Regions from separate parts of the Photobacterium kasasachensis genome, predicted to be linked through region 1. Evidence: riboswitches for the same ligand, from Rfam matches in the RefSeq annotation. Region 1 holds a riboswitch; each other region holds the start of a gene.
The links. Region 1 has a riboswitch for thiamine pyrophosphate ahead of thiC (phosphomethylpyrimidine synthase ThiC). Riboswitches for the same ligand answer to the same signal wherever they lie in the genome.
Positions count from the first base shown of each region.

Region 1 (4,929 bases):
TGAACTGACGCTCTTCGATTTGAATATCGACAGTCTCCGACTCGCTCCACTCCACACTAACCTGCTCGCCCAGCTGGTATTTATCAGCCGCGGCAAGCAAAGGTTCCACATGCATCAGCAGTGGCGTTAAACTATCGGGTAAACATAAAGAGCTCATTAACTATCCTCTTGAACAGGGTGATATAACTCACTACCTCGAGCCCGGAATTCATCGGCTTTCTGCTGCATACCTTCGAGAGGATCTTCAAGCAACTTGATGGCCAGCTCCTCGTTCTTTTCCAGATCGCTGGCATAATCCCGCACTTCCTGCGAGATCTTCATCGAACAGAATTTGGGTCCACACATTGAACAGAAGTGAGCCACTTTTCCGGACTCCTGAGGTAGAGTTTCATCATGATAGGCGCGCGCCGTATCCGGGTCTAAACCTAGGTTAAATTGATCTTCCCAGCGAAATTCAAAGCGCGCTTTAGACAATGCATTATCACGAACTTGGGCCCCCGGATGACCTTTTGCCAAGTCTGCCGCATGAGCACATAGCTTGTACGTGATCAGACCCACTTTTACATCGTCTTTATTAGGTAATCCCAAATGTTCCTTCGGTGTGACATAACAAAGCATGGCACAACCGTACCAGCCAATCATCGCCGCACCAATCCCCGAGGTGATGTGGTCATAGCCAGGAGCAATATCGGTAGTTAGCGGGCCAAGGGTATAAAAAGGCGCTTCATGGCAATGCTTGAGCTGCTCTTCCATATTTTCTTTGATCATGTGCATCGGCACATGGCCCGGGCCTTCAATCATCACCTGCACATCGTATTCCCAGGCAATCTTGGTCAGCTCACCGAGGGTGCGTAATTCATTAAACTGAGCTTCGTCATTGGCATCGGCAACAGATCCCGGACGCAAGCCGTCACCCAACGACAGGGCAATGTCGTACTGGGCGCAGATTTCGCAGATTTCGCGAAAATGCTCATACAGGAAGCTTTCCTGATGGTGGGCCAGACACCACTTGGCCATGATAGAACCACCACGGGAGACAATCCCCGTGACTCGCTTGGCTGTCATCGGGACATAACGCAGCAAGACTCCGGCATGGATCGTAAAGTAATCGACCCCTTGCTCAGCCTGCTCCAGCAGCGTGTCGCGGAAGACCTCCCAGTTCAGGTTCTCGGCTATCCCGTTCACCTTTTCCAATGCCTGATACATAGGAACCGTACCGATCGGTACCGGGCTATTGCGGATGATCCACTCACGGGTTTCATGGATGTTACGACCGGTAGACAGATCCATCACTGTATCGCCACCCCAGCGGGTCGACCATACCAGTTTCTCCACTTCTTCCTCGATGGAGGAGCTTACGGCGGAATTACCAATATTGGCATTCACCTTTACCAGAAAGTTACGGCCAATGATCATCGGCTCGGTTTCAGGATGGTTGATGTTGGCGGGAATAATGGCGCGGCCTTCTGCCACTTCTCGGCGAACAAATTCCGGCGTGATTTCTTCCGGCAGGTTGGCCCCAAAGCTGAGCCCCGGGTGCTGCTGGTTCAGGACTTCGTCACGATACTTGGCCCTGCCCATGTTTTCTCGGATTGCGATAAACTCCATTTCCGGCGTAATGATCCCCTGGCGAGCATAGTGCAATTGGGTCACGCATTTGCCAGCCTTGGCACGGCGTATACGGTTCGCCTCGGCAAAACGCAGTTCATCCAGTGTTTCATCGGCCAGACGCTCTTTGGAATAAGCGGAGCTAAGCTCATCGAGTAACTCGGTGTCGGCACGCTCGGCAATCCAGTTTTCGCGTACTTTCGGTAGCCCGGCATAGATATCAATCGCCTGCGCCGGATCGGTGTAATAGCCCGAGGTGTCATAAACACGCACCGGCTCATTCGGCTCGAAGACAGGCTCTTGTTTTGTACCGCCGACCAAACTATCCGACAGCGATATCTCGCGCATTGGCACCTGGAGATCAGAACGGCTCCCTTGCACATAGACTTTCTGGGAGTTGGGGTAAGGTTGGGCAGTCAGTGAATCAATAAATTGTTTAGCTTCCAGTCTCGCTTGTTTGCGACTCGACATAGCAATTTCCTTTATATTCCATATAGGGGGAAGTTGCTTGACGGATTGGTGCTTAAACAAGAGGCGTACACGTAGGGTGTGCAGCGTCATCTGGTACCGCAGCTACAGTTTTATGGATCATAAAGGTGCAGCTAAACAGAAGATTTTTCTCTTGTTCCCTTCGCAGGTATTAGCCCGATCAGGTTCTACGGATCCCGCAATGCGGTCTCAGCCAGTTGGCACTCCGACAAGTTGAGTGAAGAGTATAGGTAAGCAGGCTATCAGCAGCAAGTGCAATCGACAGAAAATGTTTAACGAATGTAAAAACAACTCGGGCCGCACTGTGATGCGGCCCGATAATTATTTGGTGTACTTTTTCACCACCGTCTTAAGCAAGGACGAATGCGTATCTCTCAGCTCTCCTAACTTATGGGTGATTGTCGGCGCTCCATCCAGATCGAAAAGCTTAGGCACTGCCACTCTTTGGGAAGAATAGATACCAGTATGACCGCTAAAGTAATAGGCGGTATAACAAGCAATAGCAAAATACAGCATATGCTCGGCACCAAACAGCTCAATCCCCATAATGGTACACGCCAGTGGTGTATTGGTGGCCGCGGCAAACACCGCCAGGAACCCTAACGCAGCAAACAGATCGACAGGGGCACCCAACAGCCAGGCCATGGTATTGCCGAGTGTCGCCCCGACAAAGAACAGCGGAGTTACCTCGCCACCTTTATAGCCTGCAGCCAGAGTAATCGCCGTCAGCAGTAGCTTTAGCAACCAGCTGTACCATTCCGCGCCGCCTTCGGTAAATGCACTGAGGATACTGACTCCCCCTTCCCGGCTCGAATAAACACCGAGGCCGATATAATCATAGTTACCGATCAACTGCACCGCACCAATGACTATCAAGCCACCAACGACAACAATAAGATAAGGGTTCTTCAGCGTCGCTTTGAAAATATCTTTAAACACATGAGTCAGCTCACCAAACAGGTACCCAGCCAAACCAAAAGCAACGGCTGCCAGCACAATCTTCGCTATCATCACGATATCGACTTTGATGGCATGCTCGAACAACGTAATGGTCTCAAGAAAGTCTATCCGGTAATGCGTATGGTGAGCCCCCCACGCGCTGCATACAACATCTGCAAGAATAGCGGCAAACAAAGCAGGAATGATGGCATCGTAGCGCAGACGTCCTATCGCCAGTACCTCAAGGGCAAATATCGCCCCTGTCAGCGGCGTCCCAAACACCGCGCCAAAGCCGGCAGCCACACCGGCAATTAATATCAGACGCGTATCAGCTTCGTTGAGCTTGAAGACTCGGGCTAGCCAATGTGTTGTCGCCCCACCGATCTGCACTGCGGTTCCTTCACGCCCCGCTGAGCCGCCGAACAAATGGGTGATCACTGTCGTGATTAAAACCAGCGGCCCCATGCGTGTAGGGATACCAGCGCCAGGCTCATGGATCTCATCCATGATCAGGTTGTTGCCACCTTCGGAGTTCTTACCAAGATTACGGTAGCAATAGACAATGACAACACCTGCAAGCGGCAACAAGTAAATCAACCACGCATTATCAATGCGTGTTTCAGTGGCGAGATTAAGGATCCACAGAAAAAAGGCATTTAGAGAGCCGACAATGACAGCAACAGGAATAATAAGGAGTGTCCATCTCAAGATCTGGACAAAAATTTTAGGATTAGCGCTTAATGGGTGTGCCATACCAAGTTTCTATCTCATTCGGGAATATGTTCAAGGATAGATGCTATGGCAAATGACCGGGCCCCACCATAGACGGATCTATCCTACTACAGCAGGAGTCATTATCTCAGTCGAGCGGTTAAAGGTGGAACTCCATCACCCGTTACTAACAATGGCTGTCAGTAACAACTGTCGTATGCTATCGGTAATTCCCAGATGCAACAAGCGTAAAATGCATGTTTACCCATTTGGGTTGACCTTGAACAACTTTCACATCGTCCAGATACAGCAAAGCCCCGACATTTCTGTCGAGGCTTTTATATGTGGCAGGGGTGGAGAGATTCGAACTCCCAACACGCGGATTTGGAATCCGCTGCTCTGCCAATTGGAGCTACACCCCTGTAGTGCTGTTTTCAGCGACTTCCCAGAAGTTAACTCATTCCTTAGGAAGTGATGAGTATTTTATACAGCTAGCAGAGAATTACCAGAGTTAATTCAAGAATAATGAAAATTTACATCCAAATGCACGGATAACAATCAAATCATTCATTTAGCGTTCAATCTCTGATTTTTCTCAAGGTACTCATCCACAGACTACAATGCCGCTTGTGCCTTTTTCTTCTTATAGACTGCGAACGCCACAACTGCAGGACCGACAACCAGCATTCCCATTCCCAGACAGGCAAGTGCTGTCATTACCAACATTTCGAACTCAGACATAGTTGAACCTCATTGACTTTACTTTGTAGTTTTCGGCCTTTATTCAGAGCCTGTTATTGATACGTTATAGGTACAAAATGATAACAAGAAAAACAAACAAAACAATCAGTTAACAATTAATAGACCGAGTCATAATATGAATAGACCAAAAGCAACTATGTAGAAATGTAGAAATATCGGCAATGCACGATACAAGGAGATCTGATGAGGACAGATCTTTTTTGCTGGCAGGAAAACGAAAAAAGGCCACCTTTTCAGGTGGCCTTTTCTCTATATTTGAAGCCTGGCGATGTCCTACTCTCACATGGGGAGACCCCACACTACCATCGGCGCTATTACGTTTCACTGCTGAGTTCGGCATGGGATCAGGTGGGTCCATAATGCTATGGTCGCCAAGCAAATTCGTTTTATTACCCGCCGTTGGCAAGTAATAGCAATCTG
Region 1 covers NZ_JAKJSH010000022.1:100,652-105,580, forward strand. Annotated here, with positions in the region: gene L4D19_RS24830 (thiamine phosphate synthase) at 1-157, opposite strand, end outside; gene thiC (phosphomethylpyrimidine synthase ThiC) at 157-2,079, opposite strand; TPP riboswitch at 2,218-2,315, opposite strand; gene L4D19_RS24840 (voltage-gated chloride channel family protein) at 2,419-3,789, opposite strand; fluoride riboswitch at 3,875-3,938, opposite strand; tRNA gene L4D19_RS24845 (tRNA-Trp) at 4,093-4,169, opposite strand; gene L4D19_RS24850 (hypothetical protein) at 4,363-4,488, opposite strand; rRNA gene rrf (5S ribosomal RNA) at 4,770-4,885, opposite strand.

Region 2 (4,929 bases), on a different contig from region 1:
GCAACAAGCTTGTCCGGAATACTCGGGTCAGCAGGTTCCTGAATCTCGACCTCAAGGCCTTGTTCGGCAAACCAGCCTTTTTCTTGGGCCAAAATGATAGGTCCGTGGTTGGGGTTAACGAACCAGTCCAGCATAAGGGTGACTTTTTCAGCAGCCACACTGAATGAGGCCATAGATAGAGAAAGTGCAGCAAATCCATGGATTAAATGCTTTTTCATTGATTGTTCCTGTCCTTAAGTTGTTATCTTTATAGTTTATTCGCCTGATAGTCAGACTTTGTTGGTGTTATTTGCTTTGCCACGGAATTGCTTTTTTCAGCAATACATCGGCGGTGAAATAGAGGCTGACTGAAAAGAAAGCCAGGATAAAAAGGGCGGCAAACATTTCGTCGACAAACATTCGGGCGTTTGCCTGAAGCATTAAATAGCCAAGACCCTCGCTAGAGCCTACCCATTCACCAATTACAGCGCCGATTGGAGCGACGACAACTGCGACTCGAATGCCTGAGGCCAAAGCTGGCAGAGCCGCCGGTAACCGAATTTTCCATAGGAGCTGCCAGCGCGTTGCGCCCATGGTTTTGGCCAGATCCAGATATCCTGAAGGTGTATGGCGAAGGCCGTCATAACAGCAGGTTGTTACCGGGAAAAAGATAATCAGGGCGGCCATGACAACTTTCGAGGCAATACCATATCCCAGCCATAGCATCAGAATCGGAGCGATCGCAAAGACGGGAATAGCCTGACTGGTGATAAGAATTGGCAGTAGCCAGCGGCGTAAAGGGGCAAAAAGCAACATTTGCAATGCAAAAAACAGCCCCATAAACAAACCAAGCAACAGTCCGAATATAACTTCGGTACTGGTGACTATTGTGTGGTGCCATAACACATCAGAGCGTTCGATTAACTTGCTTAAGACTGCTGCCGGACCAGGCAAAATGAAGGCCGGCATGTCGAATGCTACGACTGAGGCCTGCCATAAACCCATAATCACAGCAAAGCTGATCAGAATGCGCATCAGGTTTTGCGATAGCCCGCGGTGCTGTTTCGGAATTAAATGCCGGATTTGGACTGACTCGGTCATGGTATTGGGTTGATCAGCCATAATCTTGCTCCAGTTGATCAATAATGGTCTGCTGGTGGTTTGCCATTTGGGCATTGAATTGCCTTGGTGGCGGTGATGTTGGCGCATCTAGTTCAATGAGTTTGGCAGGCTTGCCAGTCATGATGTAGATATTGTGCCCGAGGCGCAGTGCTTCTTGAGGATCATGAGTGATCAGCAACACAGTACGGTCTTTGAGAAGCTCGGCTGACAGAGTCTGCAATTTATGACGTGTCACGGCATCGAGTGCCGAGAATGGCTCATCCATAAGCACTAGCGGTTTGTCCTGCATTAGCGTTCTGGCCAGTGCTACCCGCTGGCGCATTCCTCCCGAAAGTTGATCTGGCATTGCTGTAGCATAGGTTTCCAACCCTACTGCCTGAAGCAGCCTGATGGCTTTATCCTGATCCCGAGGGGAGGGAGATGAACCGAAACGATGACTTAGGCAGATGTTATCCATTACCGACAGCCATGGTAGTAACAGGTCTTGCTGGGCCATATAGGCAATGCGTTCGGCCAGAGGCTTATTATCGGATGTGGCAAGGCTGCCATGCCAATTGACTCGATCTTCGTTCAATCCTGCAAGTTGCCTTAGCAGTGTTGTTTTACCACAGCCACTTTTACCCAGCAGGCATGTCCACTCACCGGCAGGCAGGGTTAGATTCAGATCCGCGAACAGAGCATCGTTAGCATCTTTGTATGTCAGCGAGACATGCTGCATACGTACTTCGACAGCACGAGAGTGCTGGATTGTTGTGGATACGCACATAGCCAATACTCTTATTCAGGTTGGTAGTGACCTGCAAAGAAGTGGTGCACCGGCCCGTGTCCCGAGCCAACTTCAAGTTCATCAGCGTGGCTGATAGCCTTTGTGATATAGGATTTTGCGCATTGGACGGCAGTTGTTAGCTCAATGCCCTGGGCAAGAAACGATGCGGTTGCCGAAGACAGTGTGCAGCCGGTTCCGTGGGTATTGCTAGTCGGAATTCGAGGTGTGCTCATGCGGATCACATCATTAGCCAGAATAAGCAGGTCGGTACTGTTGGTGTCCTGTTCCAGGTGACCGCCTTTGAGAAGAACGGATTTAGCGCCGATTTCACGTAATCCGTCTATCATATTCGTCATTTCCTGCTCGCTGTGAGGGATAGCGACACCCAGTAGGGCTGCTGCTTCAGGTAGATTAGGGGTAATAACATCAGCTAGCGGCAACAGTTCTGATTTCAGGCTTGAAATAGCATCTTGTTGCAGTAGGAGGTCACCGCTGGTCGCGACCATGACAGGATCGACAACGAGATATTTAGGCTGGTATTGACGGAGCTTGGCGGCAACTACACGGATAATATTGGTGTCACTTAGCATGCCAACTTTTACAGCTTTGACATCAAGATCAGTAAAGACACTGTCTAGTTGTTGTTCGACAAACTCTGGCTCGACGGCAAGGATACCAGACACACCTTGAGTGTTCTGTGCCGTCAATGCGGTGATGACGGAACAGGCGTAACTTCCTGTCGCCGAAATAGCCTTGATGTCGGCTTGGATGCCTGCACCGCCGCCACTATCAGAGCCGGCAATCGTTAGTGTGATTGGTGTTTTTGATGGAATCGCCATAACTACCCCTAAAGTTGAGCGCAGGGTAGCAGGTGTCAAAGAAAGGCCACATGAGAGAAGGGCGCAGAGAGACACGGTTGCTAGTTCCCTACGCCATTATTAAATGGATCAGGTTCAACGGGTCCCATCGAAATGGTCTCAGCCAAAGGCTCCCCGACTAACGTACTAAAATTCGTTTAATATGTTTGACTAAACAGCAAATGATGCTGTTATTAATTTTCCCGCTATTCTAACCATGTTTTTTATCAGAGAGCAAACATGATTGTGAAAATTTCTGGGTCAGGACTGTTTTCACTTGACCTGCCCCTGAGATTAAAATCACCAACCTGTGTAAGCTTTAGACAAATAAAGGTGGGGTAATCAATCTCAAGAGGTGAAATATGGATAATTCCCAAAAAGAATCGCATGAAAAAATCAATTATGTTGAATTCCCTGCAGTGGATCTTTCTGCGACAAAGGCTTTTTTTACTCAGGCATTTGGTTGGGAGTTTGTTGATTATGGTGAAGACTATTCCGCATTTTCCAATCAAGGGTTAGATGGCGGTTTTTTTCAGTCGACATTGTGTTCGACCACAGCCAGTGGCGGTGCTTTGGTTGTACTTTACAGTCAGGATCTTGAGACTTCGCTGCAAAGTGTCGAAAAGGCGGGCGGGGTTATTGTTAGGCCTATCTTTTCATTTCCGGGTGGGCGTCGTTTTCATTTTACCGAGCCAAGTGGCAACGAGCTTGCGATATGGTCCGATAAATAATATGGCCAATCTATGATTTAGGTAGCCTCATAAACACCAAAGGCGCTATCTAGCGCCTTTGGTGATTCATCGTTACTGCGAACGTAAATTACATTTTTTTACAGTACGCGGCGATGATTACCATGTTGGTACCGGCTGCTTTGCCTGTGATGTGCAGAGGGTTGTCTGTTAGGCGAATGCCACGAACAGCGGTGCCTTGCTTAACAACCAGGCTAGACCCTTTGACAGGCAGGTCTTTGATGATAGTGACGTTGTCACCAGCCTGAAGCGGAGTGCCATTAACATCCAGAGTTTGAATAGAGTCTAGTGCTTCTAGCGCGATCCCTTTTTCAGCCCACTCAATTGTGTCTTCTTCTAGGTAAAGCATATCAAGAAGATCTTGTGCCCACGTTTCAGCCGAAAGACGTTTCAGCATACGGTAAGCCATAACCTGAACGGCAGGTACCTGGCTCCACATGCTATCGTTCAGGCAGCGCCAGTGATTCTGATCCATTGTATCAGCATCTTCAATTTGACCTCGGCAAGTACCACAGACCATTACACAGCTACCAGCAGTTGTGTCCGGAGAAGCAGGTACTTCATACACGCTCAAGTTATCTTCAGATGAACAAAGTTCACATTTTGCGTCAGCACGCTGCTTAACGATGTTTTCAATAGTCATAGGGATTTGTCCGTAGATTTGTTGTGGCATTATTATGCCAGCATTTTTCGATAAGGAAAGAAATCCTGCTTTAGGTCACACAAATAAGCCTAAGCTGATAGTGAATTGTATGGTAAGTGAACATCTTTATTGGCGCTGGTCGTTTTTTGTCCGTTATCGAGCAGCCTGTTTGAAGAGAAATAACCGCCTTAAGCTATCATTTATTTGCTCATTGTTGTTGAAAGGCTGTAATAATGTAGAGATAAGGATAAAATCATTATTGCCTTAAATTAATATTATAAGACGATGTAGGGACGAGTGATGAAGAAGGCTGTTTTTTTACTATCTATACTTGCTTTGGCAGGCTGTGATGAAGATGATGTCAAAGATTTAGCGCAAGGGAATACTAAAGTGTTTACGGTTACGGGCGCGCAGGTAGCCAGTAAGCTAGGAACATTGGATCCTGGTTACTACGACATTGCTGTAATTACAAGCGCAAGCCAGGGGAATACGTCGCCAGACGGTCTGCCAGTTGCTTCAAAGTCTACACTTGAAAATCTGGGAATCGCGGTTGAGGGAGAGACTTGCGGTAGAATTGATATCACTGATCAGGTTTGCTTCCAGAGCGGAAATTCAAGCAGCTGCCTGCCGAGTGAGATTAATATGCTCGGTTTGGCGGTTTATACGATTGATCTTGATAAAGTCAAAACAGCGTCAAGCAATGGATTTTATCCTAAATTAGCCGCTGAAGTTGGTGGGCTGTACGTGGATATTGCTTATAACGAAGTAAGCTGTGCTTCACTGCAAGCGCTGTAATTTGTAAGCAGCGTTTTA
Region 2 covers NZ_JAKJSH010000005.1:509,739-514,667, forward strand. Annotated here, with positions in the region: gene L4D19_RS06630 (ABC transporter substrate-binding protein) at 1-218, opposite strand, end outside; partial or broken gene L4D19_RS06635 (ABC transporter permease) at 286-1,014, opposite strand; gene L4D19_RS06640 (ABC transporter ATP-binding protein) at 1,094-1,867, opposite strand; gene thiD (bifunctional hydroxymethylpyrimidine kinase/phosphomethylpyrimidine kinase) at 1,879-2,706, opposite strand; TPP riboswitch at 2,775-2,872, opposite strand; gene L4D19_RS06650 (VOC family protein) at 3,087-3,455, shown strand; gene L4D19_RS06655 (PhnA domain-containing protein) at 3,544-4,116, opposite strand; gene L4D19_RS06660 (hypothetical protein) at 4,417-4,911, shown strand.
Region 2: another riboswitch for thiamine pyrophosphate. It lies ahead of thiD (bifunctional hydroxymethylpyrimidine kinase/phosphomethylpyrimidine kinase); the one in region 1 lies ahead of thiC (phosphomethylpyrimidine synthase ThiC).

Region 3 (4,929 bases), on a different contig from region 1:
CCGTCTTTGATGCTGTTGTTACCTTAGATGCCAAAGACATCAGGCCACAGGTCACCTGGGGCACCAACCCGGGCCAGGTGATTGCCGTTGACGAACCAATCCCTTCACCGGATGATTTCAGCGATCCGGTCGAGAAAGCCTCGGCAGAGAAAGCCTTGGCCTATATGGGACTGGAAGCGGGCAAAACACTGGCCGATTTCAGTATCGACAAAGTCTTCATCGGATCGTGCACCAACTCTCGTATTGAAGATATGCGCGCCGCAGCGGCCATAGCCAAGGGACGCCAGGTAGCCCCGAATATCCAGGCACTGGTTGTTCCGGGCTCAGAGCAGGTCAAGGCACAAGCCGAACTCGAAGGACTGGACAAGATCTTCATTGAAGCCGGCTTTGAATGGCGCCTGCCGGGCTGCTCAATGTGCCTGGCGATGAACAACGACCGCCTGGGTCCGAAAGAGCGCTGTGCATCAACCAGTAACCGTAACTTCGAGGGCCGCCAGGGACGCGATGGTCGTACCCATCTGGTTAGCCCGGCGATGGCTGCAGCCGCCGCCTGTGCCGGCCACTTCGTTGATATCCGTGAACTGGACTCAGAAACCGCAACCGCTTAACAGAAGGAACAAAAAATGGCAGGTTTTAAACAACATACAGGTTTGGTGGTTCCTTTGGATGCGGCGAACGTCGACACTGACGCGATCATTCCCAAGCAGTTTCTCCAGAAAGTAACCCGGACAGGCTTTGGCAAGCATCTGTTTCACGACTGGCGTTTTCTCGACGATGCCGGCGAGAAGCCAAACCCGGATTTCGTGATGAACGCACCTTGCTATCAGGGTGCCAGCATCCTGCTGGCCCGCGAAAACTTCGGCTGCGGCTCTTCGCGCGAGCACGCACCGTGGGCACTGGCCGACTACGGCATCAGGGTGATGATCGCCCCGAGCTTTGCCGATATCTTCTATGGCAACTCCATCAATAACCAGATGGTGCCTGTGCGCCTGAGCGAGCAGCAAGTCGACGAGCTGTTCCAGTTTGTCGAGAATACCGAAGGGGCACAAATCACGGTCGATCTGGAAACGATGCAAGTCACCGCCAACGGCAAACAATACAGCTTTGAAATCGATGAATTTCGTCGCCACTGCCTGTTGAACGGCCTGGACAACATCGGCCTGACCCTCCAGCATGAGGACAAGATCGCCGAGTATGAAAGCAAGATCCCGGCTTTTCTGGCTTAACTAGCATAGCGTCTCACTGATGCCCCGGCCCTCAGCTGCCGGGGCATTTTTATTCCTGCTAAATGAATTGCGGATAATTGCTGCAAGAAAACAGGACGATACAGGTCATATCATCTAGTGACTTCCAACTCAGTGATCGCAAGGACTTAGCATGCGTACTATATTCACCCTTTTCTTGTTGTTGGTTTCCGCAACCGGCTGTGCCGCCCCCAGAGCCGATCTCTGGCCTTACTGGCAACAAAGCAATGAAACCAATACCGCGACGATCGACCACTCCCTCTGGCAACAAACACTGGATAGTTATCTGGTCGCGGAGCCCAAACAGACGCTGTTCCGCTACCGCGCCGTGTCCAGCAACGACAAGTATGATTTGGATCGCTATATCCGCAAGCTAACCGCGACCGATCCGCGCCGCTATAGCAAAGACGAACAGTTCGCCTACTGGGTAAACCTCTACAATGCTCTGACCGTTCAGTTGATCCTCGACAACTACCCACTGAAATCCATAACCAAGCTAGGCGGCCTGTTCAGCTTCGGACCCTGGGATGAAAAGCTCGTCACCATTAATGGCAATAACCTATCGCTCAATGATATCGAACACCGGATCCTGCGCCCGATTTGGAATGATCCCCGCATTCACTATGTCGTCAACTGTGCCAGCCTGGGTTGCCCCGATCTCCAGCCGACGGCCTTTACCGCCAGCAACAGCGAAAAGCTGCTTGAGCAGAGTGCCAGTCGCTTTATCAACAGTGCCAAAGGGGTTCGGGTAAGCGGCGACAACGTCCGTTTGTCCTCAATTTATGACTGGTATAGCGTGGATTTTGGCAGCACGAGCAGCCTGCAGAAACACCTTAACCGCTACCGCCAGGGTCAACCGGTCCAGCTCAACAAAGTCAGCTATGACTACGACTGGGCACTCAACGAAGCTCGCTAACTCAACAAAGCCCGCTCACTCAAAATACAGGGCCAAACGACACAACGGAGTATTGCGCTGGCAACGGACTGCAGAGCGCATTACAATAGCTATCGTTCTCATTGGGGAGTCTGATACCAGACTGAGATTGCTTTTTGCGGGACCCACTGAACCTGAACCAGGTCATGCTGGCGTAGGAATTGAGATAATCTGACCACCATTACTGTCAACGTTGCAGCACGACGCTGCATGCCTTTCTCAACCCTGTGCCGCTCATTCGATTTATTTCCCTCTTGCAGGATGCAAGGGCATCAGGAGCGCATAGTGAAAAAACTACTTCCAATTCTAACTCTGTCGATGGCAGCAGGCTCAGCATGGGCCGCTACAGAAGCCAAAGACACCCTAACCGTCTATACTTACAGCTCTTTTGCTTCTGACTGGGGACCGGGCCCGGCGATTGAAAAAGCCTTCGAGGCCGAGTGCAACTGTAATCTTGAGTTTGTGGCGCTGGACGACGGCGTTTCTATCCTCAACCGCCTGCGCCTTGAAGGCAGCAACGCCAAGGCAGACATCCTGCTGGGCCTGGACAATAACCTGATCAGCGAGGCCAAGAAAACCGGCCTGCTGGCAACGCACAGCGTCGATACCCGCAATGTCACCCTGCCTAACGGCTGGGACGACGATACATTCGTGCCGTATGACTACGGCTACTTTGCTTTTGTTTACGATTCCGAAAAGCTGGCAACGCCGCCGAAAAGCCTGAAAGAGCTCATAGAACGCGACGATCTGAGTGTGATCTACCAAGACCCGCGCACGTCGACACCAGGCCAGGGCCTGATGCTCTGGATGAAGTCTGTCTACGGTGACAAAGCAACTGAGGCATGGCAGCAACTGGCGAAGAAAACTGTCACTGTTACCAAAGGCTGGTCGGAAGCCTATAACATGTTCCTCAAAGGTGAGTCCGATCTCGTCTTGTCCTATACGACCTCACCGGCCTACCACATCATTGCCGAAAGCAAGAACCAGTACAAAGCCGCTGACTTCAGCGAAGGCCACTACATGCAGGTTGAAGTCGCCGCCAAGCTGAAAAACAGCCCAAACCAGAAGCTGGCCGATCAATTTATGGCCTTTATCCTGACACCAGAGTTCCAGTCAGTGATCCCGACAGGCAACTGGATGTATCCGGTCACCAAGCAGACGCTACCTGAAGGATTTGAACAGCTGACTCTACCTACCAAGTCACTGGAATTCGGTGCCGAGGAAGTGGCTGCCGAGCGTCGCGGATGGATCCGAGAATGGCAACACGCCCTGACCCAATAATGGCCGCTCTCCTTTGAATACACGCGTTACCCAAACTTTGCCCGGCATGATCTCTGCCGGGCTTATTGCCGCGCTGGTGATGAGCGCCATTCTGGCCCTGATCGGCCAGGCCAATGAGCTGAATCCACTGCAGATCTGGCGGGACCCTTACCTGCGCCATGTCTCCGCCTTCAGCTTCTATCAGGCTCTGCTATCGACGCTACTGAGCATCATACCGGCCATTCCGACCGCCTACGCCCTGTCACGGCGCCAGTTTCCCGGCCGGGGACTGTTACTGCGCCTGTTTGCTATGACGCTGGTATTGCCGGTACTGGTGGCAGTTTTCGGCCTGCTGACCATTTATGGTAAAAGCGGCCTGCTGGCCGGGTGGCTCAGTGCCTACGGGCATTCACTGCCCTTTTCAATCTACGGCCTGAACGGCATCTTGCTGGCCCATGTTTTTCTCAACTACCCGCTTGCGACCCGCCTGATCCTGCAAAGCCTGGAGGGGATCCCATTCGAGCAGCACCAGCTAGCAACGCATCTGGGAATAAAAGGCTGGAGCAAGTTCCGCTTTATCGCCTGGCCGCGGATCCGTCAGCAACTGCCTCATGTCATCGGCCTGATTTTTATGCTGTGCTTTACCAGTTTCGCGGTGATCATGTCGCTGGGCGGCGGCCCGAAAGCGACGACTATCGAGCTGGCTATCTATCAGGCGCTTCGCTATGACTTTGACTTGGCCGGCGGCGCTATTCTGGCCCTGTGGCAAATGTTGATCTGCAGCAGCCTGGTGCTGTTTACCCAGCGCTTTGCCAAGCCTCTGCCTACCCTTAGCGGCTCGACGACCCAACGTCCTCTTAACCAGTTTGACAACTGGAAGTCGAAAACCTGGGACGGAGTATGGATCGGTTTGGCATTATTGCTGGTACTCCCGCCGCTGATGGCGGTGATCGGAGCCGGGCTTAATCGCCAGCTCCCCAGCTTGCTGACAGAACCGGCACTGTGGCAGGCAATCCTGAATTCGCTGAAAATCGCCTCGCTGTCATGTCTTGCTGCGCTTGTTAGCGGTATCACCATTCTCATGGCCAGCCGTCACTGGCGCCTGCAGAAGAAAAGTTTACCGGCAGACGGCATTGAACTGCTCGGCACCATCATCCTGATCACCCCGGGACTGGTTCTCAGTACCGGTATCTTCCTGCTTCTGCGCCAGTACACCGATGCGTTCGCTGCCGCCTTTTGGGTCATTGTCGGGGTCAATGCACTAATGGCCCTGCCCTATGTGATCAAAACCCTGAGCCAGCCAATGCTGCATGTTGCCCAACAATATAATCCGCTGTGCCAGAGCCTTGGCATGCAGGGGCTGTCCCGTTTCCGCCTGGTGGAATGGCGCGCACTGCGCAAGCCTATCGCCCAGGCAATGGCAACAGGGTTTGTGCTATCACTGGGGGATCTCGGTGCCATTGCCCTGTTTGGCAGCCAAGGGTTTCAGAC
Region 3 covers NZ_JAKJSH010000015.1:45,891-50,819, reverse strand. Annotated here, with positions in the region: gene leuC (3-isopropylmalate dehydratase large subunit) at 1-608, shown strand, start outside; gene leuD (3-isopropylmalate dehydratase small subunit) at 624-1,226, shown strand; gene L4D19_RS20265 (DUF547 domain-containing protein) at 1,378-2,160, shown strand; TPP riboswitch at 2,253-2,356, shown strand; gene thiB (thiamine ABC transporter substrate binding subunit) at 2,497-3,459, shown strand; gene thiP (thiamine/thiamine pyrophosphate ABC transporter permease ThiP) at 3,506-4,929, shown strand, end outside.
Region 3: another riboswitch for thiamine pyrophosphate. It lies ahead of thiB (thiamine ABC transporter substrate binding subunit); the one in region 1 lies ahead of thiC (phosphomethylpyrimidine synthase ThiC).

Region 4 (4,929 bases), on a different contig from region 1:
TGAATTAAGCCACGTTGTCTGAAGTGACAGCCTGAGTGACCACTGCTGTTTTCGGTGAACGTGAGGTGAGCAGCGCTGCAAGGTTACCTAGGCTGGTTACAAATAGCAAAATAGTCAGCATATTCAATGCACTTACACCAAGCCAGCCCATAAACCAGATATAGGAGGCCGAAACGGTGATTTGGCTAATCCCCAACACAGAACTGGCTAAACCAGCATGAGTATCGAACGGTTTTAACGCCTGGCTGGTGGTTGTTCCAAAACCTAGCGAGAACCCGGAACAGATAAAAGCAAAGCCAGTTAAAAATAGTAAAGGGTTGCTGATTATTCCGGTAATGATCAGCTGTATGCCTGATAGAAGGAATAAACACTGAGAAGCAACCATTACGCGATGTTGCCCTAACAATACAAGCATTTTGGGCGTCAGGAATGCGGTTGTCATACTCACCACAGCCAGTAGTGCCATAGCCATAGAGTATTGCCCGGTTGAGAAACCCATGATGTCCATCATCAGCATAGGCGAGGTATTCACATATGTCAGGATGGCCGACACGCTCAAGCTCAGGATAAACAGTCGGCTCAGGAAAAAGCGAGACCGGAACTTTTGCCATGGTACAGAATCTGATTCATGGTGGCTGACCGAGCGGGTTTCTGTAAGGGCGAAGCAGCATGCCAGGCCAATAAGGACAGCAGTAATCATCATCACCATAAACAAAATCGGCCAGGGGGAAACAAGCAGAATAAGGTGGCCGATAACTGGCGCAAGCACCGGGATAATGCAAGTAATGCCATTTATCATAGACAGCACTTTAGCGCGTTTGTCATCATCCAGAACATCACGAAGAATGGCAAAGGCAACCACGTAGGCAAACCCCGAGCCTATTCCCTGACCAAAACGTCCGATGAAGAACTGAAGTGGGTTTGTTGCCTGCATTGTCCACCAGGAGGCTAAGGTAAAAATGATAGCGCTCAAGATAGCGACTGGTTTTCGGCCACATTTGTCCGCAAGCAGTCCGCCAAAGATCATGGTCGATGCCATTCCAATAAGGTAGATGGAGAAGGCGGCATGAAGATCTGCTTCAGTAGCTTGTAAGCTGGTCGCAATTTGCGGCAGACCGACTAAATAAAGATCAATCCCTAATGGATACATCAGCACCAGAGAGAAGCAACAAAACAAAATTTTTTTCATGGGTTTTTTCTACCGCGTTATCAAGGTATCGATATCCTAGTGTGGCGAGTGCCGAATAGCGATTTGCCTGTGGGACAACTGTATTTTCCTGAATGGAAAACTAGTCCACTTTTATGAGGAAGATAAAGATTTTGGATATGATTGATTCACGTAAGTTATGGGTGTTATAAGGGTTCTATAAAATTCAATGGAGTTGAATGCCAATGCTAAGGCTGATTAGGTTTGTGGTGGTTGCTAATATTATGGCGACATTGAGTGTTTGGTTATTAAGTCAATCTATCGCTCAGTTTTCTATAAATCATCCGACGGATTACTTGTTTTATATCTGCATAGTGTTGTGGGGAGTGGCTGGCTTAGCGTGGGATGGTGGCAAGGCAAGCAAAAATTATGATCTCGATAGGGCTGAAAATAAAACTCAGTCTATGGTGTCTGGTTATGATGCTAAAGCAGACAAGCATAAGCAGTACAGGGAAAACTATCATTTTGGTTTGAAGATGTTTATATCAGGGTTGCCGTCTCTTGCAGGCTGTCTTGTCGTCTATTTGTTTTAGTTTTTTCCGCCATCGAAGCTTTCTTGCCCAACGTCTTAGGCTAGCCTACGATTGAATAGTCTGAATGACTGCAATTGTGTTCTATTCTATGGATGACCAGCACGCACCAATATCTCGAACGTCTTACTTTCGTTTCTACGAAGAGCTCAATGACTTCTTGCCAAAACAGCGACACAAGGTATTGTTTTCACATACTTATACGGGTAAGCCATCGGTTAAAGATGCCATAGAGGCGATAGGGGTACCGCATACGGAAATTGACTTGATATTGGTCGATGGTGTTTCAGTTTCCTTTGACTACAAGTTAACAGGTGGTGAGAGAATATCTGTCTATCCGGTGTTTGAATTGTTAGATATTCAGCCTTTAACCCACCTTCGTCCTAAACCGCTGCGGGATACTAAGTTTATTGTTGACGTTAATTTGGGAAAACTGGCACTCAAATTACGGCTGCTGGGCTTTGATACTTTATATAACAATAAATTTGAAGATAGTGAGATCGTTGATATTTCTCTTCATGAAAAACGCATTATTCTTACTCGAGATAAAGGCATATTCAAATATAGTGCTGTTACTCATGGTTATTGGGTGAGAAGTGATAATGCTGATAGGCAAGTAAGAGAAGTGCTCCAACGTCTTCAACTGGAAAATAGTTTGAAGCCGTTTACCCGCTGTTCTTATTGCAATGGTGAGTTTGAATGCATTGACAAGATCCAACTAAATGGACGTGTTCCAGAAAATGCATTGGAGCTATTTGCGGAATTCTTTGAATGCCAGGGATGCAAGAAAATATATTGGAAGGGAACTCACTATAAACGAATAGTCAGTTGGCTCAATGAACTCACTGTGAATAACTCTATCAATTGAAGCTTTTTGTGTTATTATCCGGCACATAGTCGGGGGGCCGGAAGGCTGAGATCGCATCACGCGAGACCCGTTGAACCTGATTCAGTTAACACTGGCGTAGGGAACTATATGTCTTGTCATGAGAGGTGTGATCTTCACTCGTCTTAGATTTTTGGCTAGATCAAGTTCCTGTGCACCGGTTTTAGGAGCTTGAATGCCAAATCCTACCGCAATTGAAAATACAGAAACCCGTATCCAACCTATTGTTACTGCCTTGGATGCAGTTAGGCAGAAAAAGCCATTAGTGGTGAATATCACAAACTATGTCGTGATGAATAATAGTGCCAATGCCTTGCTTGCTATTGGCGCGTCTCCAATCATGGCACACTCACGTGAAGAAATGTCAGAAATGATGTCTTTTTCAGGTGCTTTGGTGATTAACATTGGCACCTTAGATAGCCAGTGGAAACCTCGCATGCTGTTTGCTGTAGAACAGGCAAATATCAGTGGTAAATGTGTCGTACTTGATCCGGTAGGGTGTGGCGCGAGTAAGTTGCGAACAGAAGCTTCACGTCAAATTGCGCAACTAGCCAATAAGTTGATTATTCGTGGTAATGCCTCTGAAATTATTGCTTTAGCTGGAGAAAGAGGCCAAAGCAAAGGTGTTGATGCGCTTGATGAGAGCGAGGCTGCTGTTGGCGCCGCTCAACACTTAGTGGAAGCTTATCAGTGTAGTGTTGTCATATCGGGTTCTACAGATTTTGTTGTGACCTCAAAAGGGCAAACCCAGTTGCGCAATGGACACGCAATGATGCCCTATGTAACGGGAATGGGGTGTACTTTGTCAGCCATCGTAGGGGCTTTTGCCGCTGTTGGTGAAGATACTGGGTTGGCGGCTACGGCGATTTTAGGTGTAGCCGGTGAAATTGCCGCAGAACAGTCGAAAGGGCCCGGAAGCTTACAGCTAAACCTGTTGGATGCCTTGTATCAGTTGGATGAAGAAACGCTTATTCAACGCCTGAAACTATCGTAAAGAGAGCAAATCATGACATATGCAGTTATCTTCGATATGGATGGGTTGCTGATCGAGTCAGAACCTTTGTGGAAGGAAGCTGAGAGGCAGGTTTTTTCATCCGTCGGGGTGCAAGTCACAGACAATTTGGCTGAGCAGACAGCGACAATGACAACTCGCGCAGTGACTGAGTTCTGGTTTTCGCGAAACCCATGGGAAGGGAAGAGTCTGGAAGAGGTTGAAGCAGCTGTCGTTGACAGAGTTGAAGTACTCGTGCGCGAACAAGGTGATGAATTAGATGGGGTTACAAGCCTTCTTGAGTTTTTAAAAGAAAAAGGCTTTAAGATTGGGTTATCAACGAATTCACCATATCAGCTGATCCCTGTCATCCTAAATAAGTTAGGTATTGCCCATTACTTTGATGCGATTTCCTCTGCTGATGATGTAGAGCAAGGTAAGCCAGCCCCTGATGTATACCTTTCCACCCTTAAAAAATTGGCAGTAGAGGCAAGGCGTTGTGTCGCTTTTGAAGACTCCCATTCAGGTATCGTTGCGGCCAAGCGTGCCAATATTAAAGCTGTCGCTGTGCCTCATCCTGATGAGTTTCATCATGATAAATTTACTGTTGCTGACTTGAAGCTTAGAAGCCTTAGTGATTTTAACGATGAGCATCTAATACAACTATTGAGATGATTTCTGATTATTAGATAGCCATTTTGCCTTGTTTTGATATTCATGGAGCATCTTTGTAAACGTAAGACTCAGAATTTATCAGCATTCTGAGTCTTACTTCTGTTTTACTTTGATGGCTCGGAAGAGTTAGAACAGCAAAAAGAATCCAGCAATCGTTGCACTCATCATATTTGATAGTGTTCCCGCCAGAATGGCATACAGGCAAAGTTGCGAAATCTCTGAGCGACGTTCTTTGGCCATCGCACCTAAACCGCCAAGCAGCATGGCTGCGGCAGAGAAGTTGGCAAACCCGCATAATGCAAACGTAATAATGGCTGTTGATCTATCTGACAGCGTATTGCCTGCTAAGAAGTCGGTAAAGTTAACGTAAGCTACGAATTCATTTAGGACGAGTTTTTGACCTATAAAGGTGGCCGCTGTCATGGCTTCATCGAAAGGAATACCGATGATCATGGCCAACGGAGAAAAGAGGTATCCTAAGATCATCTCTAAAGACAATGAAGGCAAGCCAACCATTCCTCCAAACAGGCCAAGAATCCCGTTTAGCAGGGCAATTAATGCGATAAAAGCCAGTAGCATGCCGCCAACATTGATTGCGAGGGCGACCCCGTTAGATGCGCCTTCTGCTGCTGCATCAATA
Region 4 covers NZ_JAKJSH010000013.1:122,171-127,099, reverse strand. Annotated here, with positions in the region: gene L4D19_RS18630 (MFS transporter) at 5-1,189, opposite strand; gene L4D19_RS18625 (hypothetical protein) at 1,393-1,740, shown strand; gene L4D19_RS18620 (Mut7-C RNAse domain-containing protein) at 1,805-2,605, shown strand; TPP riboswitch at 2,626-2,725, shown strand; gene thiM (hydroxyethylthiazole kinase) at 2,799-3,617, shown strand; gene hxpB (hexitol phosphatase HxpB) at 3,630-4,289, shown strand; gene L4D19_RS18605 (NupC/NupG family nucleoside CNT transporter) at 4,416-4,929, opposite strand, start outside.
Region 4: another riboswitch for thiamine pyrophosphate. It lies ahead of thiM (hydroxyethylthiazole kinase); the one in region 1 lies ahead of thiC (phosphomethylpyrimidine synthase ThiC).